2 regions of the Peribacillus sp. NPDC096447 genome follow, and region 1 is predicted to be linked to the other one. Evidence: a T-box and tRNA genes for the amino acid it is inferred to sense, from the RefSeq annotation. Region 1 holds a T-box; the other holds one or more tRNA genes.

The links. A T-box is a leader RNA that pairs with one kind of tRNA and senses whether it is charged. The one in region 1 lies ahead of ACIQZD_RS03245 (valine--tRNA ligase), so its partner is inferred to be a tRNA-Val.
Region 2: it encodes a tRNA-Val, which carries the amino acid that the T-box ahead of ACIQZD_RS03245 (valine--tRNA ligase) is inferred to sense. The anticodon was not compared.

Annotation. Positions count from the first base shown of each region.
Region 1 is NZ_JBIWEV010000001.1:641,732-649,651, forward strand. Features, by position in the region: gene ACIQZD_RS03225 (prepilin peptidase) at 1-220, opposite strand, end outside; gene ACIQZD_RS03230 (bifunctional folylpolyglutamate synthase/dihydrofolate synthase) at 579-1,868, opposite strand; gene ACIQZD_RS03235 (ATP-grasp domain-containing protein) at 1,967-2,908, shown strand; gene ACIQZD_RS03240 (ATP-grasp domain-containing protein) at 2,877-3,719, shown strand; gene ACIQZD_RS03245 (valine--tRNA ligase) at 3,771-6,422, opposite strand; T-box leader at 6,466-6,692, opposite strand; gene ACIQZD_RS03250 (hypothetical protein) at 6,919-7,110, shown strand; gene ysxE (spore coat protein YsxE) at 7,167-7,920, opposite strand, start outside.
Region 2 is NZ_JBIWEV010000002.1:442,584-450,086, reverse strand. Features, by position in the region: gene ACIQZD_RS09075 (GNAT family N-acetyltransferase) at 1-148, opposite strand, end outside; gene ACIQZD_RS09070 (YjcG family protein) at 153-668, opposite strand; gene ACIQZD_RS09065 (alpha/beta hydrolase) at 750-1,472, opposite strand; gene ACIQZD_RS09060 (phosphatidylglycerophosphatase A family protein) at 1,665-2,222, shown strand; gene ACIQZD_RS09055 (hypothetical protein) at 2,241-2,462, opposite strand; tRNA gene ACIQZD_RS09050 (tRNA-Val) at 2,674-2,745, shown strand; gene ACIQZD_RS09045 (hypothetical protein) at 3,092-3,331, shown strand; gene ACIQZD_RS09040 (hypothetical protein) at 3,564-3,980, shown strand; gene ACIQZD_RS09035 (ATP-binding protein) at 4,339-5,973, shown strand; gene ACIQZD_RS09030 (HNH endonuclease) at 6,181-7,053, shown strand; gene ACIQZD_RS09025 (DUF5381 family protein) at 7,236-7,503, shown strand, end outside.

The sequences.
Region 1 (7,920 bases):
GGGGGGAAATCCTTGCTTTACAGCTCCGGCATTTTCCGTCTTGCAACATATAGGAAATAACCGGCATCAACTCGTAGAATGTCAATGTACGCCCGCAATAAGGGCAGGCGGAGCGACGATTCGCAAATGTCTGACCGGCTGGAACACTTAAACCGACAACGTTAAAGAATGAGCCTAAAATTAAGCCGAAGACGAAGAGATAGATATGGATAGCCATCATTTATACAAAGTGCATGAGGATTCGATTGCTTTTCTATGAAACCCTAATAAAAAAGTCCCTTCCGCTATGTAATCATCACTGGGGCTTTTCATGATTATTCATTCCTCCCGTCATTTCATTAAGTAGATCCTACTATTCATCAATCATGTAGAATCAATATATAAACATATTTTAACAAATATACTTGGTGATTTGTTATCAATCACTCTATTAGAGTTTTTTCTTTTCAAGCGGCTCTGTTAACAAGGGAAAAGGACCTTTGAAAAGATCCTTTCAGGTTACTCATGAAGTTGACCATTCACTAGTTCACTCTGTATAGCAGAAGGAAAAATAATAGTCCAACGGTAATGCACATCCTTTAGGCATTTCCCCTGATTAGGAACTCCCTCACAAGTGAAAGGAAATGGAGCGACCCTGTGATGACAAGAATCTCTTTTTCCCCTGTTTTCCTTTTGCCTTCCGTTATCGCCGCCTCCCACTCTTTGTTTATACGTTTATTTGGATGACTGCATTTTTCATAAAGCATTTTCGCATCCGCCGCCCGTTCATGGTCGAATTCGGTAATGATGATTTCCATCGCTTCCGTTTCCAGTCCATGAAGCATCTCGGAATAATTTTTATCTTTAAATGAACTGAATACGAATCGGTACTTATAGTCGGGGTAATGCACTTTTAGCGTTTCCTTCAGCACGTCGATGCCGGCAGGATTATGTGCACCATCGATGATCACCAACGGCTCATCCGATATTTTTTCAAAGCGGCCATCCCATTTCGCTTCGCCTATTCCTTTAAGGATGCTTTTTTCATCGATATTTTCCATTCCTAATGTGACAGCAGCAATGGCCAGTGCCGCATTCTCCATTTGATGACGGCCTAGCATCCGCATTTTCACATTTTCGATAGATCTGTCTGCAAACGAAAATGAGAAACTTTGCCCTCGATCACTTTGCTTTATTTTGCCTATATGAAAGTCTTTACCTAATTGGTAATAAGGTACGCCTAAAGATGACGCTTTTTCTTCAATTACTTTAGCTGGTTCCCCGGCTGTGACTCCGCTGATGATCGGCGCCCCGCTTTTAATGATGCCCGCCTTCTCAAAAGCAATTTCCTCAAGTGTGTTACCCAGGATGCCCGTATGTTCCAAAGAAATCGAGGTAATGATCGAAAGAAACGGCTGGATGACATTCGTTGTATCGAGCCTGCCTCCCAAACCGGTTTCCATCAAAACCAAATCCACTTCCTTTTTACTAAAATAGGAAAATGCCACCGCAGTCAAAATTTCGAACTGAGTAGGACCGTCCCCTTTACTGTCCATCTCTTGAATAATCGGCCAAAGCTCCCGGAAGACGGCGATAAAATCCTTATCACTGATTTCATCTTCATTAATCTTGAGCTGTTCATTCATCCGTATTAAATAAGGTGATGTGAAGGAAGCGACCCGAATCCCTTGGGCAATTAGGATTTCTTTAATATATTGCAGTGTTGATCCTTTCCCGTTAGATCCTGCAATATGAATATACTTTAGCGCCTTGTGCGGGTCTCCTAATTCAGTTAACAATGCTTCCATCCGTGATAGGCCAAAATTCATGCCCAATTGAACTTGGCGCCGTTCAAAAAAATGATTGATTTCTTTCATGGTCGTTACCATTATCGTTGTGCCTCCTCTTTCTTTATACCGCTCTTATGCGTTAAGATTATTTTATCAATATATGAACGATTAACCTAGATGAAAGGTAGTGTTTTACCATGAAACCTTCAGATTTCCACTGTTGGATTGTCGTTAACGGCTATTTACAGCATAATAAGTTTTCCAGTTTAGCTTTGTTCATTAAAGAGGCGGCTGAAAGGAAAGATATCACGGCAACCCTTATTCGTAATTCAGATCTCATTCCCATAATCGAAAAAGGAGTGCCACTGCTTAAAGGAGCTTTTGATAAGCTTCCTGATTTTGTTCTGTTCATGGATAAAGACATTCATTTGGCACGCCATTTGGAATTGCTCGGCACCCCCGTTTATAACAGCAGTAAAGCGATCGATATTTGCGACAGCAAAGCAAAAACACATCAAGCATTAGCCGGGCATGGCATACCGATGCCGAAAACCTTATTTCCCCCTTTTACGTACGAAGGGATTGAAAGGGTCAATATGGATGCTTTTATACAAATCGGCAATGAACTTGGGTATCCACTTATCGTTAAGGAAGCATACGGTTCTTTTGGGGAACAAGTATATTTGATCCAAACAGAGGATGAGTTACTAAAGACGATCCGTAATCTTGGCCACAAACCATTTATCATCCAGGAATTCATCGAGCACAGTAAAGGTCGGGATATTCGTGTGAATGTCGTGGGCAATCAAGTCATAGCAGCGATGCAACGCCATTCGGAGCAAGACTTCCGAGCTAATATGACTGCCGGAGGGCAGGCTGCACCATATATACCCACCAGTGAAGAAGCACAACTTGCCATCCGATGTGCGCAAATTCTGGGTGCCGACTTCGCTGGCGTCGATTTGTTGTTCGGTGAAGATGGTCCGCTTTTGTGCGAAGTGAATTCGAATTCGCATTTACTGAATATTTATGAATGCACAGGCATCAACATTGCTGATAGCATGTTCGATTATATCTTGAAAGAATTAGGAAAAGGAAGTGCATCTGATGAAAAAACAAGCAGGCTGGTTGATTTATAACCGTGAGGATGCCTTAAAAAACAAAGGATACATAGATTGGATGCTTGACGAAGCCAGTAAGCTTGATCTTGATTTACACTTTCACTTTCGGGAAGACCTTAGGATCGGTCATCGTTTCAACGAGTTGTACGTGGAACATGAGACGCAGCCAATTTCATTGCCAGACTTTGCTATCGTCCGGACCATCGATCCTTTTTTTACAAAGCAACTTGAGCAACTGGGGATTGCTTGCTTTAACTCCTCTTTCGTATCGGAAATCGCGAATGACAAAGCAAAGACGCATCAATATTTGTCCTCACTTGGGATTCCAATGGCCGATACCGTATATTGTAACGGAAAGCCGAGTGCCGATGACATGGAGTTCCCTTTCATTGCTAAAGAAACAAGTGGACGCGGCGGGAAACAAGTTTATCTAATACAACATGCCGATGATCTTGCCGAACTGAAAGATGGAAATTGGATAGTCCAAAAACCCGGCTTATTCGGTAAAGATATCCGCGTATTTGTAATTGGAAAAAAAGTGAAGGCTGCTGTACTTAGGGAATCCGCTTCAAGTTTCAAGGCAAATTATACGCTGGGCGGATCGGCTTCACTATATGAGCTATCTGCAGCTGAATTAGCCCTTGTTGAAAGAGTAATGAGGTCGTTTGATTTCGGCCTGGTCGGGATCGATTTCATATTTGCCGAAGATGGCAGCCTCATGCTCAACGAAATCGAGGATGTCGTCGGCAGCCGGACATTAAGTGCACTAAGTGATATGAATATCGTATCGGAGTATCTTACATTCATAAAAGAAAGAGTATCCTCCTAACGAAACACAAAAAAGGATGAACCGGCATAAAGCTGGTTCATCCTTTTGTTTTTACAGTTGTTTCAGTTCGCTGATCCTGTGGATTACAGAGTCGCGTTTTTCGCTATAATCTTTTTCCTTGGCACGTTCTTCTTCGATGACGCTTGCCGGCGCCTTTTTAACGAAGCCCTCGTTGCCTAATTTTTTCTGTACGCGCTCAACCTCTTTATTAAGTTTGTCGAGTTCTTTTTCAAGACGTTTCACTTCTTCGTCAATATTGATCAGTCCTGTAAGCGGAAGGATAAGTTCTACCCCAGTTACGACAGCTGTCATGGCTTGAGCAGGTTCTTCGACTTCGATTCCGATCGTCAATTGTTCAGGATTACAGAAACGCTCGATATAGCTGCTGTTTTTCTGTAACGTCTCTAAGATGGACTCATCTTTCGCTTTTAAAATCAAATTGATTTTTTTGCTTAGCGGTGTGTTCACCTCAGCACGGATATTACGGACGGAGCGGATGATTTCAACAAGCAGCTTCATTTCCTCGGCTGCAGCTGTATCTGTCAATCCTTCATTCACTTCCGGCCAAGCGGCAACAGTGATGGACTCACCTTGATGCGGAAGGTTCTGCCAGATTTCTTCGGTAATGAAAGGCATGAACGGGTGTAACAATCTCATCGTGTTATCCAGTACATAAGCCAAGATCGAGCGCGTCATTTTCTTCGCTGCTTCGTCTTCGCCATATAGCGGAAGCTTCGCCATTTCAATATACCAGTCACAGAAGTCATCCCAAATGAAGTTGTATAGCACACGGCCCACTTCACCAAACTCATAACGGTCCGCAAGTCTGGTTACGTTGGAAATCGTTTCATTCAAGCGCGTCAAGATCCATTTATCGGCTACAGACTTCTCACCGCTTAAATCGATTTCGTCATAAGTCATGCCATTCATGTTCATCAAAGCAAAACGGGATGCGTTCCAAATCTTATTGGAGAAGTTCCAGACCGCTTCCACTTTTTCCGTGCTGTAACGAAGATCCTGTCCAGGCGAGCTGCCCGTAGACAAGAAGTAACGCAGTGAATCGGCACCGTATTGATCGATGACATCCATCGGATCGACACCATTGCCAAGCGATTTACTCATCTTGCGCCCCTGTTCGTCACGAACGAGACCGTGGATCAGCACATCTTCAAATGGTCGTTCACCCGTGAACTCAAGAGCTTGGAAAATCATCCGCGATACCCAGAAGAAAATGATATCATAGCCTGTAACAAGTGCCCCGGTTGGATAGTAACGTTGGAAATCGACACTGTCCTTGTCAGGCCAGCCCATAGTCGAGAAAGGCCATAATGCCGAGCTGAACCATGTATCCAGAACATCCGTATCTTGTTCCCAGTTTTCAGCGTCCGCAGGCTCTTCGTGACCTACATACACTTCACCTGTTTCTTTATGGTACCAGGCTGGAATGCGGTGACCCCACCAAAGCTGACGGGAAATGCACCAGTCGCGGATATTTTCCATCCAATGCAGGTACGTTTTTTCGAAACGATCCGGTACGAAATGAACTTTTTCCTCATCGGATCCTTTTTGAAGCTCGACGGATGCATCAGCCAACGGCTGCATTTTAACGAACCATTGCGTCGAAAGATATGGTTCAACAACAGCACCGCTTCTCTCTGAATGGCCGACTGAGTGAAGGTGATCTTCGATTTTGAAGAGTACTCCTTCTTCCTGAAGGTCTTTGACGATTTGTTTACGGCATTCAAACCGGTCCATGCCCTCATATTTACCAGCCTTTTCATTCATCGAGCCATCTTCATGCATGACAAGGATGCGCTCCAAATCGTGACGGTTCCCGATTTCGAAATCATTCGGGTCATGGGCCGGAGTAATTTTGACCGCGCCTGAACCGAATTCCATATCGACATAATCATCACCGACAATCGGGATTTCCCGGCCTGTAATTGGCAAGCGGACCATTTTGCCGATCAAGTGTTTATAACGGTCATCTTCCGGATGTACAGCAACAGCAGTATCACCAAGCATCGTTTCTGGACGGGTGGTGGCAATTTCAATTTCACCTGATCCGTCTACCAACGGATATTTCATATGGTAAAATGCGCCCTGCACATCTTTGTAAATAACCTCAATATCGGATAACGCCGTTTTCGTCGATGGATCCCAGTTGATGATGTATTCGCCGCGATAAATCAAGCCCTTGTTATAAAGCGAAACGAACACTTCGCGCACAGCTTTTGAAAGCCCCTCATCAAGAGTGAAGCGTTCACGTGTATAATCAAGTCCAAGACCCAGCTTTGACCATTGTTCACGGATATGGCTCGCGTATTCCTCTTTCCATTTCCATGTCTCTTCTACGAATTTTTCACGTCCAAGGTCATAACGGCTCACGCCTTCCGCACGAAGTTTCTGTTCTACTTTCGCTTGAGTGGCGATACCGGCATGGTCCATGCCCGGCAACCATAAAACATCATAGCCTTGCATTCTTTTCATGCGTGTCAAAATATCTTGAAGTGTCGTATCCCAAGCATGGCCAAGATGAAGCTTACCTGTCACGTTAGGCGGCGGGATGACAATCGTATATGGTTCTTTTTTATCGTCACCTGTCGTTTCGAAAAACTTTCCATCAAGCCACCATTTGTAGCGGCCTTTCTCTATCGTCTGCGGATCATATTTAGTCGGCATAGAAATTTGGTTCTCTTCCATATCATTTCCTCCTTTTTAGGCATAAAAAAAACTTCCATCATCACAAAAGGACGAAGGAAGTTGTTCGCGGTGCCACCTTTTTTCCGAAAAAGAAAAAACTCTTTCGGCTCTCAAATCGGATAACGGCTCTTCACCGGCCTTCGCTACTAAGAGGTTCACGAAGACTGCTCGCGGACGACTTCGGATGCTGCTGCCTGGAAACCTCGCACCAATTTGGTTTCCTCTCTGAAAAGTGCATATCATCTTACTATTTCCGGTCTTTGCATTGATTTATATTCATATGTAAATTCATTGAATGCATATAGTATATAGTACAAAAAATATGGGGCTCCAGTCAATCATCTTTTCGCTTACTTTCCCAGGAATCATCCCATTTGATACATTCAAGGTCGTTTTCTTTATTTTATCCTCCAGAAACAGTAAATGTGACGGCTTTATCACCTTTTCCAGTGCCCACCCATATTATATAAGAAGTCCTAAAAAGGAAGGTAATAATATGAAGCGAAGATATACTCCCTATACTTTACCGCCTTGGATGAAGAAATTCCGCGGTGTCTGCCAGCAGTTCATCGTCCCCTTTATCGTATTCCAAGGATTACGCACACTGATTTTTCCGACTTTCTTCGATATGCTCCTGCTAATCGCATTTATTTTCCTGGCCATGTCTTTATATTTCGAATGGATTTAATTATTCCCTTACAGCAAAAAAATATACATGACTGGAGATAATCCAATCATGTATATTTAGCTTTGAGGTGATTGTTCTTCTTTGGCAGCCTCGGCAGCAGCCTTTTTCTGCTGTTCGATTTCTTCGATTTTCATCACCATATATTCAATATTTTTCAGAAGCCAAAATTGCCGCTGCAGTTGAGTAACATTATCAAGCTCTGAACGATGGACCCTGCCATCGGAATAACTCTTCACTAATTCCAAAGCTGATCCAGGGAATGCCAGATAACTTTGCATGAGCAGCAATTCATCTTCCTTCAACGGAAAATAACGAAAATAGTTATATAGCCAGTCAACGCAGTCATCGCATTGGACAGGATAGGTCCTGGCCGATTTAACGAGAAATGGCAGTAAATCGAAATGCGGCGGAGCCGTATTCGAATTCTCAAAATTGATGAAGTAGCCATACCCCCGCTCATCATAAACGAAATGCTTCAAAGAAACCTTTCCGTGCGTGACCACGGTTCTAACCTTTTCACTATCCTTCGTTTTTTCATACCAGGTTTCAAACTTCTTGATCGAGTACTTCAGCGCCTGTGAAATATCAGTGTAGAAAGAACAAACCGTCAGTTCGAATGGAGACATATACCACTTCTTTTCACAGCTGACAATATACTCATCCATAAAGTCCTTCTCGTTATTCCAGGCATCAAGCGTCCGTTCATAATGGGCTTCCCTTTCCTCAATATCCACTTGAATTTCCTTAACGGAAAGTGTATGCATCCGAGCAAGCTCCCTGAACATTTGCTTATGTTTTTCATCGCGCTCC
Region 2 (7,503 bases), on a different contig from region 1:
CATCATATAAAACGAAATGTGTAGACTCTTCTTCATATTCATCGATCTCTTCTTCAAGAGGGACGTTTTGTTCTTGGACGAACACTTTTTTTCGAATCATATAAGCATTTTCAAGCTCTTGGCTGTTCTCTGCGATTTTTACAAACACGAAATCATTCAGCTCCTAATCTAAATGTTTCATAAACGGTCCATGCCCCATCTTCAAGTTGATACAGCAAGTGAACTCGTTTAACCTCTTCTTCATGGCTGATGTCAAGCATGCTTAATTGGCCTAAAACATCAGAATGCTCATTATCGGATAAATCTTGAGCGATGGTAATATGCGGGACAAAAGCATGCTCACTTTCACTTTTCATGAAGTCCTCATTGTTAAGTGCATCATGCAGCTCTTGAAGCCCTTCGGATAATTCCACTTTGAAATAAATAGTATTGCTTACGGGTTGGAAAGACTTCGTTTTCGTAACGTTCATCGTAAATGGCCTGCATTTACGAGCAATGTCTTTTAATTGATCCGCGATTGTTGAAATTTCCATATCCGTCGCTTCGAACGTTGGTTTAAGCGTCAGGTGCGGTGGTATGAAAGCATATTTCGTATCATACCGTTTGCGATAGGAGTTAGCTAAATCTTGAAGTTTTTTTGAAGGGAAAATTGCAACACCATATTTCATAAATAAAACCTCCTGATATTTTTTTATTGTTGTATTATAGTTGGACATGTTTTTTCTTGAAACCATCTCAAAAAGAGATGGTTAGAACATTTCCAATAGTGCTCGTTTTAAATCTGCCTGCCAGTATTTCCAGGTATGATTACCTTCAAATTCTTCATAGAAGTAAGGAAATCCTTTTTGGTTAATTAATTTATGCAATTCCCTGTTGGGTTCTATGAAGTTTGCCTTGTTGCCATCCGTCGTCGGAACATCTGTTTCGCCAGTCCCGATTACATGATAGAGTTCGAGGAGATGCGGATCCTCAAAATTACGTACAGCATCCATTACTGCTTCATTGGCAAGTGGCGACTGCATGATGCATTTACCGAATGTATGCGGATACTTTAGTGCGGCCAATAAGGAAACTGTACCGCCAAGAGAGTCACCGATCAAAGTTCGACCATGTCCCATTTGATAGGTTGGGAATTCATCATCTAAAAACGGGACAAGTTCATGGGCAAGAAAACGTATGTATGCATTGTGCTGTTCCCCGTCCGGATGATATTTGCGCCTGCGGTCAAAGCGGTCTTTATAAGGAATGCCGACAATGATGATATTCTCAATCTCATCGTTCCCTAACAGTTCATCTGCTACCCGGCCAATTCGACCCATTTGAAAATAATCACGGCCATCCTGAGCAATCACAAGCGAATATTTATACAATGGCGAAAAATTAGCAGGCAAGTAAACAAGCAGTTCCAATTCTTCTGCTAAAGCCTCGCTTTTAAACATGTACTCTTTAATTGTGCCTTTGCGTAAACTCATTCTCCCGCACCTCAATGATAATTAATAATGAAAAACAACTTACTTGATTATTTTAGCATAGCCTTGCGACTTTTTCCCGTGACAAGATTTTAGAATAGAAAATTTTCATTGTATTTTCTAAAAATTTGAATAATAAGGTGCTATAATAAAAGGATATAGAAAAATAATACAATAAAAAAGGTGGCGAATAAAATGGCAGATGTACAGGTACACAGCAGGGAAGTAACGAAGGCGGCTAAACGAACATTATTAGAGCGTGGTGTCAGTGTGGAGGCAATTGCAAAAATCGTTTATGAATTGCAGTTCCCGTACAAAGCTGATCTTAAGCTGGAGGAATGCATCCACAGCGTTGAGCGTGTCCTGTTGAAAAGGGAAATTCAACATGCCATTTTAGTCGGTGTGGAGCTGGATAAACTGGCCGAGCAAAAAAAGCTATCAGAACCCCTGCAATCGATTGTTGAGTCTGATGAAGGGCTATTCGGAGTGGATGAAACGATTGCCTTTGGTGCAGTACTCGGTTACGGAAGCATTGCTGTAACGACCTTTGGCCATTTGGATAAAAATAAAATAGGCGTCATACACGAACTTGATAAGAAGCAAGAAGGAATCGTGCATACCTTCCTGGATGATATCGTTGCAAGCATTGCCGCGAGTGCCGCCTCAAGGTTAGCTCACCGTCTGAGAGATGAAGAAGAATCGTTAACCGAACAGGAAAAGGACATCCAGGAAGAAGAAGAGTTAATCGGTTGAACCTTGATTAACAATCTTTTAGCCAGACCTATCAAACCTGGCCTTAATGAGGCGGGCAGAAAGGATATTGGCCACTTTAAATGTCCGTTTTGTCTGCCTTAGAAAACAGAATGCGTGAATATGGCCTGGATAAATTTCAAGCACCTGAATTTTCCGCTGCGTGATCTTACCTTGTTCGGAGAGATAAATTATCTCCAATGGAGCATTTTCTTCCATATGTTTACGAAGTATATATTTCATTCCCTGTCACTCCTTTGCTGACTTGCTTGCTATCATTATATGCGAACATACGTTTTATATGCAAGTGAAAAGGGAATGTTCGTTCGTGTTTTGCGGAGCGGGGAAATAAAATAAGAAAAAAATAAAACTTTTTTAATATAATGCGTTGACTTTTTAACAAAAAAACTTATAATAAATTATGTACTTAAGTAACCAGTCAGTCATTACATACGACTTGTTAGCTCAGTGGGAGAGCACTTCCTTGACAGGGAAGGGGTCGTGGGTTCGAATCCCTCACAGGTCATCAACTAACAAAGGCTTAAATCCTTGATATCACAAGGATTTGGGCCTTTTTTTTATTTTTAAAAAATATAGTTCATTTTGTATTATTTACTCAATTGGTGGCGGATAGAGAAGGATTAAAACGCATTACAGGACAATTATTTATAATAATTAATTTTTCAAGGAACTGTAGGTCAAGCCTTTTGCTTATTCAGCTCACGATGGATTTTAAAAATAAGACCGTATTTTTTGCTTTTCTTTAAAAAGTACATAATTATATTCTTAGGTAAAACCCACTTTACTATAATGTGTTGGATTACCTTACTACCAAATACCATGCACGGGAATACTTCTTGGAAGCTCTGAACATGACGCATGAAGACTATGCAAAATATCGGCAAACGATGAAAGACTTCAGAGATAAATTTTCAGCTCACAGAGAGTGTGGTTACAACGAACCTGTCCCCTACTTTGATATTGCGCATAATGTAGCACTTCATTACGTTCCTTGGCTTGAAAAGTATAATGCAATGCCTTCACTTGAAATGATGGTAGAACAATATCAAGAAGAATTACAACCAATGATAGAAAGTTTTAAAGTGAAATAAATAGAAGGAGGAAAGTATGGAAGACTAATTAAAAGTAAAATTCCTTTCCAATTAGGGTTCTATTAAGGGATTAATTACACTTCTCGTATGATTTATCCTCAACATAGTAAATATTTCCTTAATTTTTAACTGTGTGATTTTAAGATCGCAACAGTTTATGATATTGATAAAGGAAGAATAACTTAATCTACTACTATAATGAAGTCAGTCTTTAAAAGGAAGTGATAGTTAAATGCTTTATATAAGCGATATCGAAAAGATAATTAAAAACACATTAAATGAGCACAATTTGGATATTATTTATGAATTTGACAATAATCTAAGTGCACCTATGAGTTATAACGTATCGACCAATACTATAAAATTCAATTACCTTCAAGTTAACGGTTATAAAGGGAAAATTAGAATTAAAGAGACAGAGGAAGACTTTGTTAAAATTATTCTTTATCGTATGATTGGTTATTATTTGGATTTTAAGAAAAACAAACATGATCTAAGGATTTTAATGTATGGTCATGAAGAAGAAAAAGAAAAGCTAAAATCTGAAATAGAAACTAATGCTTGGGATTATGGGAGAACATTAATACCTGAACAACTATTGGAGTCATATGATAAAGTTCGTGAATTAGATAAAATGCTTATAAATTAATGTACTCTAGGAAAATGGTGACCCGACTTTAAACTAAAACAAGAAAAGAAAAAGAAACCTCCTTGGAGAATCTCTCTGGAGCTGAATTTTGAGTGAGAAATTAAACTGATATCCAATAAGACAAGACCCAGAGAAAGAGGAGTTGTCTTAGAAAGCTTAGGTTTAAACCTGATTTCTAACTTTGATCACGCACCTTCTTTAGAGTAATAGTATCGCCATGTCCAAAAATTCGAAATTAATTGCAAGTCTCTAGAAATTTTTGCAACAGAACCAATTCATTTAATATCTTTATTTATATTTGCCAGCTAAAATTTAGTAAACTAATATTTAAAGAGGAGAAATATAGGAGGATTTACTAATGAGCACTCATGAATTTGAAATGAACATAGATGGTGAAATAATCAGATGGGCAGAAAAATCACACGCACAAATCTTCCGCAACTTCTGGCAGTTCTTCATGGAAAAGGATTTACAAAAAACAATTGAAACAATAGAGTTCACAGGAATCCGAACTTCAGATTCAGAATACTTCGTAGCCAAAAATGGAAGTAAAAAGAAAAATATCTTTGTAAAAGACAATTACTACGTGTACACCCACTTAACACCATCCGCAATGCAAAAAGCATATGAGAAATTCAAAAAAGGCTGGGAGGATATATATAAACAACCGAAGGGCGAAATGCTTAACATGGAACAGGAGGAAATGCCTGAGGAACTGCAAACGGAAGAAAAGCAAAATTTGAAAAATATTTATGAAAAAAGCCATGCAATTGCTCCGGTTACGGCGAATCATGACTCACATAATAGTTCTCTAGTTATAGAACCTTCCGTTACAAAATTGCCTGACGAAACTGAACCATTAAGAATTCTTTTTGGTCAATCACCCAACAGCAATGAACCATTGTATTGGTATCCAACTACGACTAGTAAAATCATGCATACGAATACAGGTATTATTGGTACGATGGGGACGGGTAAAACTCAGTTTACTAAATCGCTCATTAAACAGATACATGATGGTTCTCTATCTAATGTAAATGGAACACCTATTGATGTTCTCATCTTTGACTATAAAGGTGACTATATTAAAGATGACTTTACAGGGGCGACAAACGCTACAGTGTATCATCCATATCACCTTCCGTATAATCCGTTATCTTTATATAGGGGAAAACAACTAAAGCCATTATTGCCTTTGCATACAGCTAGTACCATTAAAGAAACAATTGCTAATGCTTTTAATTTAGGTATAAAGCAACAGCAGTTATTGAATGATTTAATCATTGAAGCTTATTCACAAGCTGGTATTTATAAGGCTGTTATGGCTACATGGGGCCTGGTACCACCTACATTAAATAATGTATTTGAACGATTAATGGAAAGGGAGGATGTAAAAGAAGATAGTCTTTATGCAGCACTAAAACAAATCTATGATTTTGAGATCTTTTCTCCAAATAGTGAGAATACAAAGTCCTTATACGACATGATACAAGGCGTAACGGTTGTAAATCTGGCTGGTTATGATCCAAGTGTTCAGAACTTGATAGTAGGAATCACTTTGGACACCTTCTATTCCCAGATGTCTACAAAAGGGCACAGTACAATTCAAGGAGATTATCGTGAATTAACGAAAATGATACTTGTTGATGAGGCAGATAATTTCTTGAGTCAAAACTTCTCTTCTTTAAAGAAAATTATGAAAGAAGGAAGAGAATATGGCGTTGGTGTAATCCTATCAACCCAATTTTTAGACCACTTTGCAACTACAAATAATGACTATGCTCAGTATATATTGACTTGGATTATACATAGAGTACCTACCATTAAAAAGAAGGAAGTACAAGCTATCTTCAGTCCAGAAAATCAGGCTGAGGGTGAGCAGATAGTTAAAAAGATAGCGCAACTTCAAAAACACTATAGTTTAGTCACGTCCGTTACCAATAATAGATACGAAATTATGGAGGATATGGCGTTCTGGAAGCTTCTAAATTAAACATAGATTTCTGATAAAAAACCCTTTGAATTTAATCATAATTAAATTCAAAGGGTTTCTCAAGTCATCTAAAATTATTGCATCAGAACAACGTGGTGGGTTGCATAACCGAGATTTCTGCAAAACTAAAAATCCACCCTATGATAACGTTAATAGAATGATACAATATTTTACAGGCATTATTAGTTAGTTGCAGGAGGTTTAAACATGAATGGTTATATTGGGGTTACTTCTAGGGAATGGTTTACGAATTTATCTTCGCATAATGAAGCAGATGAATTTAACTTCTGGCGTAAGGACACTAAAAACTTTAAATCGATAACCATGGGAGAACCGTTCTTTTTTCTTGTTAAAAATGATAAGAGAGTTAAAGGAGAAAGAGCGGTATTGGGTATGGCTACGTACATACGTTTCGAGGTATTAACGGCAGGTGAAGCATGGGACAGATACCGTAATGCTAACGGTGATGAAGATAAGGAAAGTTTTATAGGTAGAATGAAAACCATGTTTGGAACTGATGCATATACGGGTCAAATAGGATGTATAATTCTTACCGACTTCAAATTGTTTGATAACCCCGTATATCTAAGCAATATTAATATTAAATTTGCAAATACCACTATGTCTGGACAGGGTATTACTGATACAGAAGGAAACGAAATTTTAGAGTACGGTTTTAGTTCCGTAGGTAATGTACTACGTAAACTTAACGAAATTGATCGTATAGGGTTTACGGAAGATGACGAAGGTTTTCCAGAAGGAAAGGTTAAATTAAAACAGCATCTAGTACGTGAAAGAAACCCCCTTGTTATTAAACTTGCAAAGGAACGATTCTTACAACAGCACGGTAAGTTATTTTGCGAAGTATGCGAGTTTGATTTCGAACAATATTACGGTGAACTAGGACATGGTTATATAGAAGGTCATCATACGAAACCTGTATCGGAAATGGACGATAACCAAGAAACAAAGGTAGAGGATATCGCCCTAGTATGTGCTAACTGCCACCGTATGCTACACCGTAAACGACCGTGGTTATCAAAAAGTGAACTAAAGCAACTACTACATATGCAACGGTAAACAAAAGGCCATGGATTTCATAGGGTCCATGGCTTTTCCTATATAATAATAAGTAAATTTATATACTAATCTAGCTACAAGGGATATCAACCTTGACCTGAGTATTCAGAGAGCAAATGAGGCATCTATTAATCAACTATTATTATCCAACAAGATTCTTCCAGCTTAAGGAGGTGCATTATTTGGTAAACGTTAAGAAAGAAAATAACGCCATTCAGATAAAAGGGTCAAAGTTCATGTACGGGTGGATGTTTCTTGCGACTGCAGGTTTTTTAATTGCTTGTTTTTTCTTAATCATATACGGTTTGAAATTTGAATCCAAGTATTCTTTATTTTACCTTGGTGGTGGTCTCATCTTTACTCCTTTTTACCTTTACCTAACGCTTTGGTCACTTCCGGGTTTTATTCCAGGAAAGGTCCTGTTAACGATTGTCCAAGGTGAAAATGGTA